3 regions of the Kitasatospora sp. NBC_01300 genome follow, and region 1 is predicted to be linked to each of the others. Evidence: riboswitches for the same ligand, from Rfam matches in the RefSeq annotation. Region 1 holds a riboswitch; each other region holds the start of a gene.
The links. A riboswitch is a leader RNA that binds a small molecule or an ion and turns the genes downstream of it on or off. The one in region 1 is predicted to bind cobalamin.
Positions count from the first base shown of each region.

Region 1 (2,253 bases):
ACAGCTTCGATGTCCTGACGCCTGACGGGCTCAGGATCGAGGTCAAGACCAGCGCCTACCTCCAAGCCTGGGGTCAGCGTCAGCTGTCGGAGATTCGCTTCTCCCGGCTGCGCGGACGCACCTGGACTCCCGAGGACGGTGACGCCGCAGAGCAGTCCTACAACGCGGATGTCTACGTCTTCGCCCTCCATACCGCGCTCACCCACGCCGACTACGACCCGCTCGACATCGGCCAGTGGCGCTTCCACGTCGCTTCCCGTGCTCTCGTGGAGGCCACCGGACAGGCCAGCCTGGGCCTTGCTTCCGTACGCCGGCTGTGTGGCGAACCCGTCGACTACGAGGGGCTCGCGGCCCGGATCTCGGCCTGCTCCCTCCAGTCACCCTCAACTGGCGGAGCCACCGAAGCTGCCACCGCCACTGCGTGACAGCGCGCCGGCAGGCCGAACACACACCTCCGTCAAGGCGCTGCCGCTGCCGGCGCTTCGCGTGGCCGGTGGGCGTCCTTGAGCCGGTCGGCACCGACCTGACCACGCCTGATACCTTGCCATCGCCGTGGTGTACGGGAAACCGGTCTGAGTCCGGTGCGGCCCTCGCCACTGTTGCCGCGGAGTTCCGCGGCCCTCGCTGACCGGCTTTTCCAGCGGTCAGGGCCACTGGGCGGGCTGGAAGAGCCGTCCGGGAAGGTCGGCTGCGGCGTGTTGATGCGGAAGCCAGGAGACCGGCCACGGCGCGACATGTTCCACGAGGGTTTTGGAGAACACGTGCCCAGCGGTCTGCTGTATCCGTTTCGATCGATATGTTCTGTTCGCCCCACAGGTCCGATACGTGTCGGCCGGGTGGTCGCGGCCGTCCTGTTCACCGGCGTGCTCGGGGCCTGCACCGGCGCCCCCGCGCCCGCCACGTCCGGCGGGGCGGCCGGAAGTGCCGCGCCGGTCAGCGTGGACAACTGCGGGACCACCGTGACGGTCGGCGCGCCGCCCGCCCGGCTGGTGACGCTCAACGAGGGTGCCACCGAGGTGGCCCTGTCCCTCGGCCTGCAGTCCCGCATGGCCGGTACCGCCTACCTCGACGATTCCGTCCCGGAGAAGTGGAAGGCGGCCTACGACTCCGTCCCGGTGCTCTCCAAGGACTACCCGACGAAGGAGAAGCTCCTCGCGGCCCGTCCCGACTTCCTGTACGCCTCCTACTCCAGCGCGTTCACCGACAAGGTCGCGGGCACCCGGGACGAGCTGCGCGGCCAGGGCATCCCGTCGTACCTGTCCCCGTTCGGCTGCTCGGACAAGAGCCAGGTGCCGCCGACGGCCTGGCAGGCGGTGTGGGGCGAACTGAACGACGTCGCCAAGGTCTTCGGTGTCACGGAGCGGGCCGCCGCGATCCAGCAGCAGCAGGAGCAGCAGCTCGCCCAGTTCACGGCGACGGCCGCGGGCAAGGGTCTGAAGGTCCTGTGGTACGACTCGGACACCAAGTCGCCGTTCGTCGGTGCCGGCCACGGCGGACCTCAGCTCGTGCTCGATGCCGTGGGCGCCCGCAACGTCTTCGCGGACCTGCCCGGCGGCTGGCAGAACGTGAGCTGGGAGAAGGTCGTCGCGGCGGACCCGGACGCCATCGTGGTCGCGGACGCCGGCTGGGACACGGCCCAGTCCAAGATCGACTACTTGGAGAACGACCCGGTGCTGAGCAAGCTCACCGCCGTGCAGCGCAAGGCTTTCGTGGTGGTGCCGTTCTCGGAGTCGACTCCCGGCGTGCGGCTCGCCGACGGTGCCGCCCGGGTGTCCGCAGGGCTGGGCCAGCTGCACCCGGGTTCATGACCACCGAACCCCGCCCCGCCGTGCGGCCCCCCGGTCCGGGCCGCACGACGGCGGCCCTGGCCATCGGTGCGGCCCTGCTGCTGACCACCGTGCTCCTCGGCCTGGCCGTGGGCTCGCAACCCGAGCCGGTCCGGACGGTGATCGATGTCGTGGCGCGCCGTCTCGGGCTGGGCGGCCCGCACGTCACGCTGCTGGACGACCAGATCGTCTGGCAGTTGCGGCTGCCCCGGGTTCTGGGAGCGGCTGCCACCGGCGCGGGCCTCGCGGTCTGCGGCGCGGTGCTGCAGACGCTGACCGGGAACGACCTGGCCGACCCCTTCCTGCTCGGGATCTCCGACGGAGCCGCCGCCGGCGCGGTCACCGTGATCGTCCTCGGCGTCGGTGTGACCGGCGCCGTGGGCACCGGCGCGGTGGCGACGGCGGCCTTCGCCGGTGCCCTGCTCGC
Region 1 covers NZ_CP108409.1:971,302-973,554, forward strand. The annotation lists gene OG556_RS37705 (hypothetical protein) at 1-425, shown strand, start outside; cobalamin riboswitch at 537-742, shown strand; gene OG556_RS37710 (ABC transporter substrate-binding protein) at 837-1,808, shown strand; gene OG556_RS37715 (iron chelate uptake ABC transporter family permease subunit) at 1,805-2,253, shown strand, end outside.

Region 2 (2,253 bases), 260 kb from region 1:
AGCGCGGCCAGGCCGCTGGCCGGGTCGCCGGGTGCGCAGCCGGTCTGGATGCCGCCGCCGACGGCGGTGAAGTCGACCACGACGGTGACGCCGGTGGTGCCGTCGCAGGCGGCGGCCTGCGCCTTCGGGGCCTGGACGGCGGAGACGCCGAGCAGGCCGGCGGTGAGGGCAGCGGCGGCGGCGATCGAGCCGAGGGTGCGGCGGGCCGGGCGCGCGGGCGCCGGGGTGTCGGTCATCGGAGCTCTCCTCGCGGGGTCAGCGGGTGGTCAGCGGGTGGTCGCCGGGCAGGCCGGCACGGGCGCGTCCGGGCGGGCACCGGCGGCGGAGAGGGTGGCCAACGGGGTGCCGGCCAGGCCGAGGACGGCCTGCGCGGTGGCCCGGGCGCCGGTGCCCGCGTTGAAGCCGGTCGCGTCGTAGGCGACCGCCCCGCGCACCGCCGGGTCGGTGGCGCAGCCCTGCTGGAGCTTGACCAGGCTGCTCCAGCCCTTGAGGCCGGCCACGAAGCGTCCGCCGGCCAGCAGCGCCTGCGTGGCGAGGCCGGTGGTGTTGGCGTTGGACGCGGCGGCCCCGGCGGCCGAGAAGCCGCCGTCGGCGTTCTGGTGGGCGGTCAGCCAGCCGAGCCCGGCGTCGGCCTTGGCGGTGCGGCCGGTGGCGGCGAGGGCCTGGGCGGCGAGCGCGGTGGCGTCCGGGTCGCTGGTGCAGGCGGCCTGGCCGAAGGAGACCGGGTAACCGCCGTCCGCGCACTGGCTGTTGGCGAGGAAGTCGACGGCTGCGGCCGGGGCGCCACCGGTCGTGCGGTGCAGGGCGATCAGGGCCAGGGACTGGCCGAAGGCGTTGCTGTAGTCGCCCCACTGCGAGCGGTCGGAGAACCGGCCCTCGGCGGTCTGGAGCGAGCGCAGCCGGGCCGGCAGGTCGACGCCGCCGAAGGCCGTCGGGTTCCCGCCGCGCACCTCCACGGCGAGCAGCAGCTTGGCGGTCGCCCCGGCGTAGGCCTCGGTGGTGCCGTCGCCGAGGTAGCCGCTGATGATCTCGGGCTTGGCCAGCCAGGCGGTGGCCTTCGCGGCGGCCTGGTCGGAGCTGCGCGAGGCGGCGAAGGCCAGTACGGCGTCGATGGTCAGGCCCTGGTCGGGGTAGGCCGTCCCGTTGAAGACGGACTCGAAGTGGTCGCCGTCGACGAGCTGACGGGCGAGCCAGCCGCCTGCGGCCGCGTCGGGGCGGATCGTCGAGGACGAGGTCGCGGCGGCAGGCGCGGCGTGGGCGGCAGCGGCCGCCGGGAGGACGGTGGCGAGGGCGAGCGCGGGTATCGCGAGGAGGCGCAGGGGGCGTCGGAACGAGGACACGGTGGGCCTTTCCGGGCCCGCACGCAGGGGCCCGGAGGACGGCGGCGACAAGCCGGGCAGCCCTCGGAGCTCCGGCCCGCAGACCACGACGGGAGGAGGGGACGACACACCTCCGCCGCCGGGTACTCGGGCTCGCCACCGACGTGGAGTCGGCGGCCTACCGTTGCGGGTCAGCGCCGGATTCGGACCGGACTTCCCCCAGCGGCGGAGTCACAACATGACGGCCCATCATGGCGATACGGAAAAGATCCGGTCAAGGGTTCGTGCGTCACATCACGGTGGTCCGCACCCGGCTTCGCGACGCGCTCCTCCCGACCGAGACACCGTCAGTGCACCCGGCCCGCTTGGGACTCCTGGAATTCCACCACGGCCGCGCCGTACTCGTGAGCCCACTGAGTCAGCACGGCGATCGGCTTCACCAGCGTCCGGCCCAGGTCCGTCAGCGCGTACTCGACCTTCCCGGTCCCGGCGTGGCGGTCGATCAGGCCGTACCCCTGCAACCGGCGCAGCGTCTGGGTCAGCACCTTCCGCGAGATTCCGCCGATCAGGTCGACCAGCTGGCCGTGTCTGCACGGTTCCCGGCTCAACGCGAACAGCACGGCCACCGCCCACTTGTCGGCGATGATCTCGATCGCCAGCCGAGCCGGGCAGTCGGCGAGGAAGACACTGCCGGAGTACTCATGCATGACCCGACGGTAGCCCGCCGCCAGGAACCCGGAGGTACCTACCGCCTCACTAGCGTCCACTGCGGAAGCCATCGAGCCATCGAGCCATCGATCAGGGGAGCAGGGGAACCGCATGAGGGCAGAGACCGAATGGCCGGGCGGACGGAAGGTCGTCGCGCTGGTCACCGTCGCACTGGAGCTGTGGTCACCAGGGCACTGGCCCGCCTACGCGCCGATGGCCGCGGCGT
Region 2 covers NZ_CP108409.1:713,372-715,624, forward strand. The annotation lists gene OG556_RS36770 (flagellar hook-length control protein FliK) at 1-236, opposite strand, end outside; gene OG556_RS36775 (peptidase) at 267-1,340, opposite strand; cobalamin riboswitch at 1,440-1,561, opposite strand; gene OG556_RS36780 (helix-turn-helix domain-containing protein) at 1,667-2,026, opposite strand; gene OG556_RS36785 (polysaccharide deacetylase family protein) at 2,139-2,253, shown strand, end outside.
Region 2: it holds a riboswitch for cobalamin, as region 1 does, so the genes downstream of both, OG556_RS36775 (peptidase) here and OG556_RS37710 (ABC transporter substrate-binding protein) in region 1, are expected to answer to the same signal.

Region 3 (2,253 bases), 260 kb from region 1:
CCGTCTCGTACCCGGGGGCCGTACGCAGGGCGAGGACCGCGAGGCCGGTGGTGAGCGGGTCGGACTCGCAGTGCTCGCCGGCGACGATCATCGATCCGGCCACCCCGCCGTCGGCGCACTGGAGCGCCGTGAAGCGGGCGAGCGTCGGGGCGGGTGGCGTGACGCCGGCGCGCTGGAGGGCGATGACGCCGAGGGACTGGACCCACGGCGAGGCCGCGCCGAGGAAGTCCCCGGCCGCGGTGCACTTGCCGTTCTCCCCCGCCGCCGCGCAGACGTGGCCGGTGAGCGCGACGATCAGGTCCCGGCCGCCGAAGGCCCGGGGATCGCCACCGGTGCTCTCGGCGACGAGGGCCAGCAGTGCGGCGGCCCTCGCATCGGGTCGGCCGGCCGGACCGTCGGGATACAGGAAGGCGTCGGTGTGGGCGGCGAGGAAGGCGACCGTCCTGCGCAGCGCCGGGTCCTGCGTGCCGGCGGCGGCGAGGGCGATGGCGGTGAGGGCGGTCCGGGGGTAGTCCGGCCCCTCGACGGCCCAGTTCTCCATGTGGTCGCCGCCGACGAGCTGACGGGCCAGCCAGGCCGCGGCGGCCGCCGGGTCACCGGTGGCGGACGGCCCGGTCGGGGTCGGGGTCGGGGTCGACGTCGGGCTCGGGGTCGCCGAGGGCGACAGCGAGGCGGACGGCGAAGCCGACGAGCCGCCGCTCTTCGCCCTCACGGAGTCCGGAGTGAAGCCCGGTGCCCCGCTGGTGCCGCCGATGTCCGTGCCGCCGTACACCCAGGCCTCGACCTCGCCGGGTCTGGGCTTCTGCGTCCCGGCGCCGAACCGGCTGTAGGACCAGGCCTGTTGGCCGGGTTCGGCGATCCAGTACGACCAGTACGCGGTGGCCTGCGGGGTGTTGACGCAGGGTTCCTCGGCCGGCGTCGGGTACTGGGTACCGCTGTTGAAGGTCCCGGTTCCGAGGCGGCAGATGAAGGCGGGTCCGTCGTGCTCGGTTCCGGTGGTGGTGAAGCCGGCGGCGTGCAGCAGGTTCATCCCGGTCGTGGGGTGGGCGTCGCAGCCCCGGACGACGCCGCCGCCCCAGTGGGTGAAGTCGACGGCGACGATCGCGCCCGACGTCGCCGTGCACTGCTCGATCGGGTCGGCGGCCGCGGTGCCGGGGCGCCCGAACAGGACGCTTCCGCAGGCGGCGACCGCGACAGCACCGGCGACCACCAAGGAGGCGAGGTCCCGGTTCCTGTGACGTGTGCGACTGCTGCTGACCCTCACGACGACTCCCTGGTCGGTCGACGCAGGACGCAACGGCGCAGCCGACGGCCCCCTGGGCAGGGGCCGTCCGGACCGCGTCGTAGTCCGCGACGACGCAAGTGCTCTGTGAACAGGCCCCCGATCCAGGCATTCCGGCTCACCCACCACAGGTGGGTCCACGGTTGCGGGTCAGCGCCGGAGTTGGACCGGCTTCCCCTGAATGCCGAGGGCAAAAAATCGGTTCATCAGACCACGCCGTTCGAACGGGAGTCAACGGGGCGTCATATCGATTACGTCACCTCGTGGGCCGGTGCGCCGTGCGGTAGCGTCCGCGGTGGCCGAGCGGGGGAACCCGGTGCGAATCCGGGGCTGACGCGCAGCGGTGTGGGGTGGCGATCGCGCCGCCCTGAGCCCGAATGCCCACCCGGCCACGCACCATGGCGAAAGCCGGCCCACGCGATCCGGGCGGCGACCGCTCCGGCAGTCGCGCGCCCTCCAACGGACGCCGGAGCTCCGGGGCAGGGTCGGCGCCCGCCACCCCAAGGAGCCTGTCCCGTGTCCCTCCTCGCCCCCTCGCGGACCACCCCCTCGCGGACCACCCCTGCCCGCGCCGCCTCCGCCGCCACCGTCGCCCTGACGGCCGGCGCGCTCCTGCTCTCCGCCGTCCCCGCCCACGCGACGGCCAGCCCGACCCAGATAGCCACCTCGAAGAGCACCGGCGTCACCTACCTGAAGTCGCTCCAGGCCGCCGACGGCAGCTACGTCACCGGTGGCGGGCTCTCCAACGAGTGGGCGTTCAGCGCACTCGCGGCCGCCGGCACGGCCGCCACGGACGTCACCCCCGGCGGCGACCCCACCAAGAACGCCCGCCTGGTGTACCGCGGCCAACTCGCCGCCCCGGGCTGGCCGAGCGCCTCGCCGGTCGTCACGGACTACGAGCGCGGCATCCTCAACGCCTACGCCGCCGGCATCGACCCCGCCCGGGTCGGCCCGGGCCGCAACCTCGTCGC
Region 3 covers NZ_CP108409.1:709,769-712,021, forward strand. The annotation lists gene OG556_RS36760 (prenyltransferase/squalene oxidase repeat-containing protein) at 1-1,264, opposite strand, end outside; cobalamin riboswitch at 1,368-1,498, opposite strand; cobalamin riboswitch at 1,589-1,665, shown strand; gene OG556_RS36765 (hypothetical protein) at 1,877-2,253, shown strand, end outside.
Region 3: it holds a riboswitch for cobalamin, as region 1 does, so the genes downstream of both, OG556_RS36760 (prenyltransferase/squalene oxidase repeat-containing protein) here and OG556_RS37710 (ABC transporter substrate-binding protein) in region 1, are expected to answer to the same signal.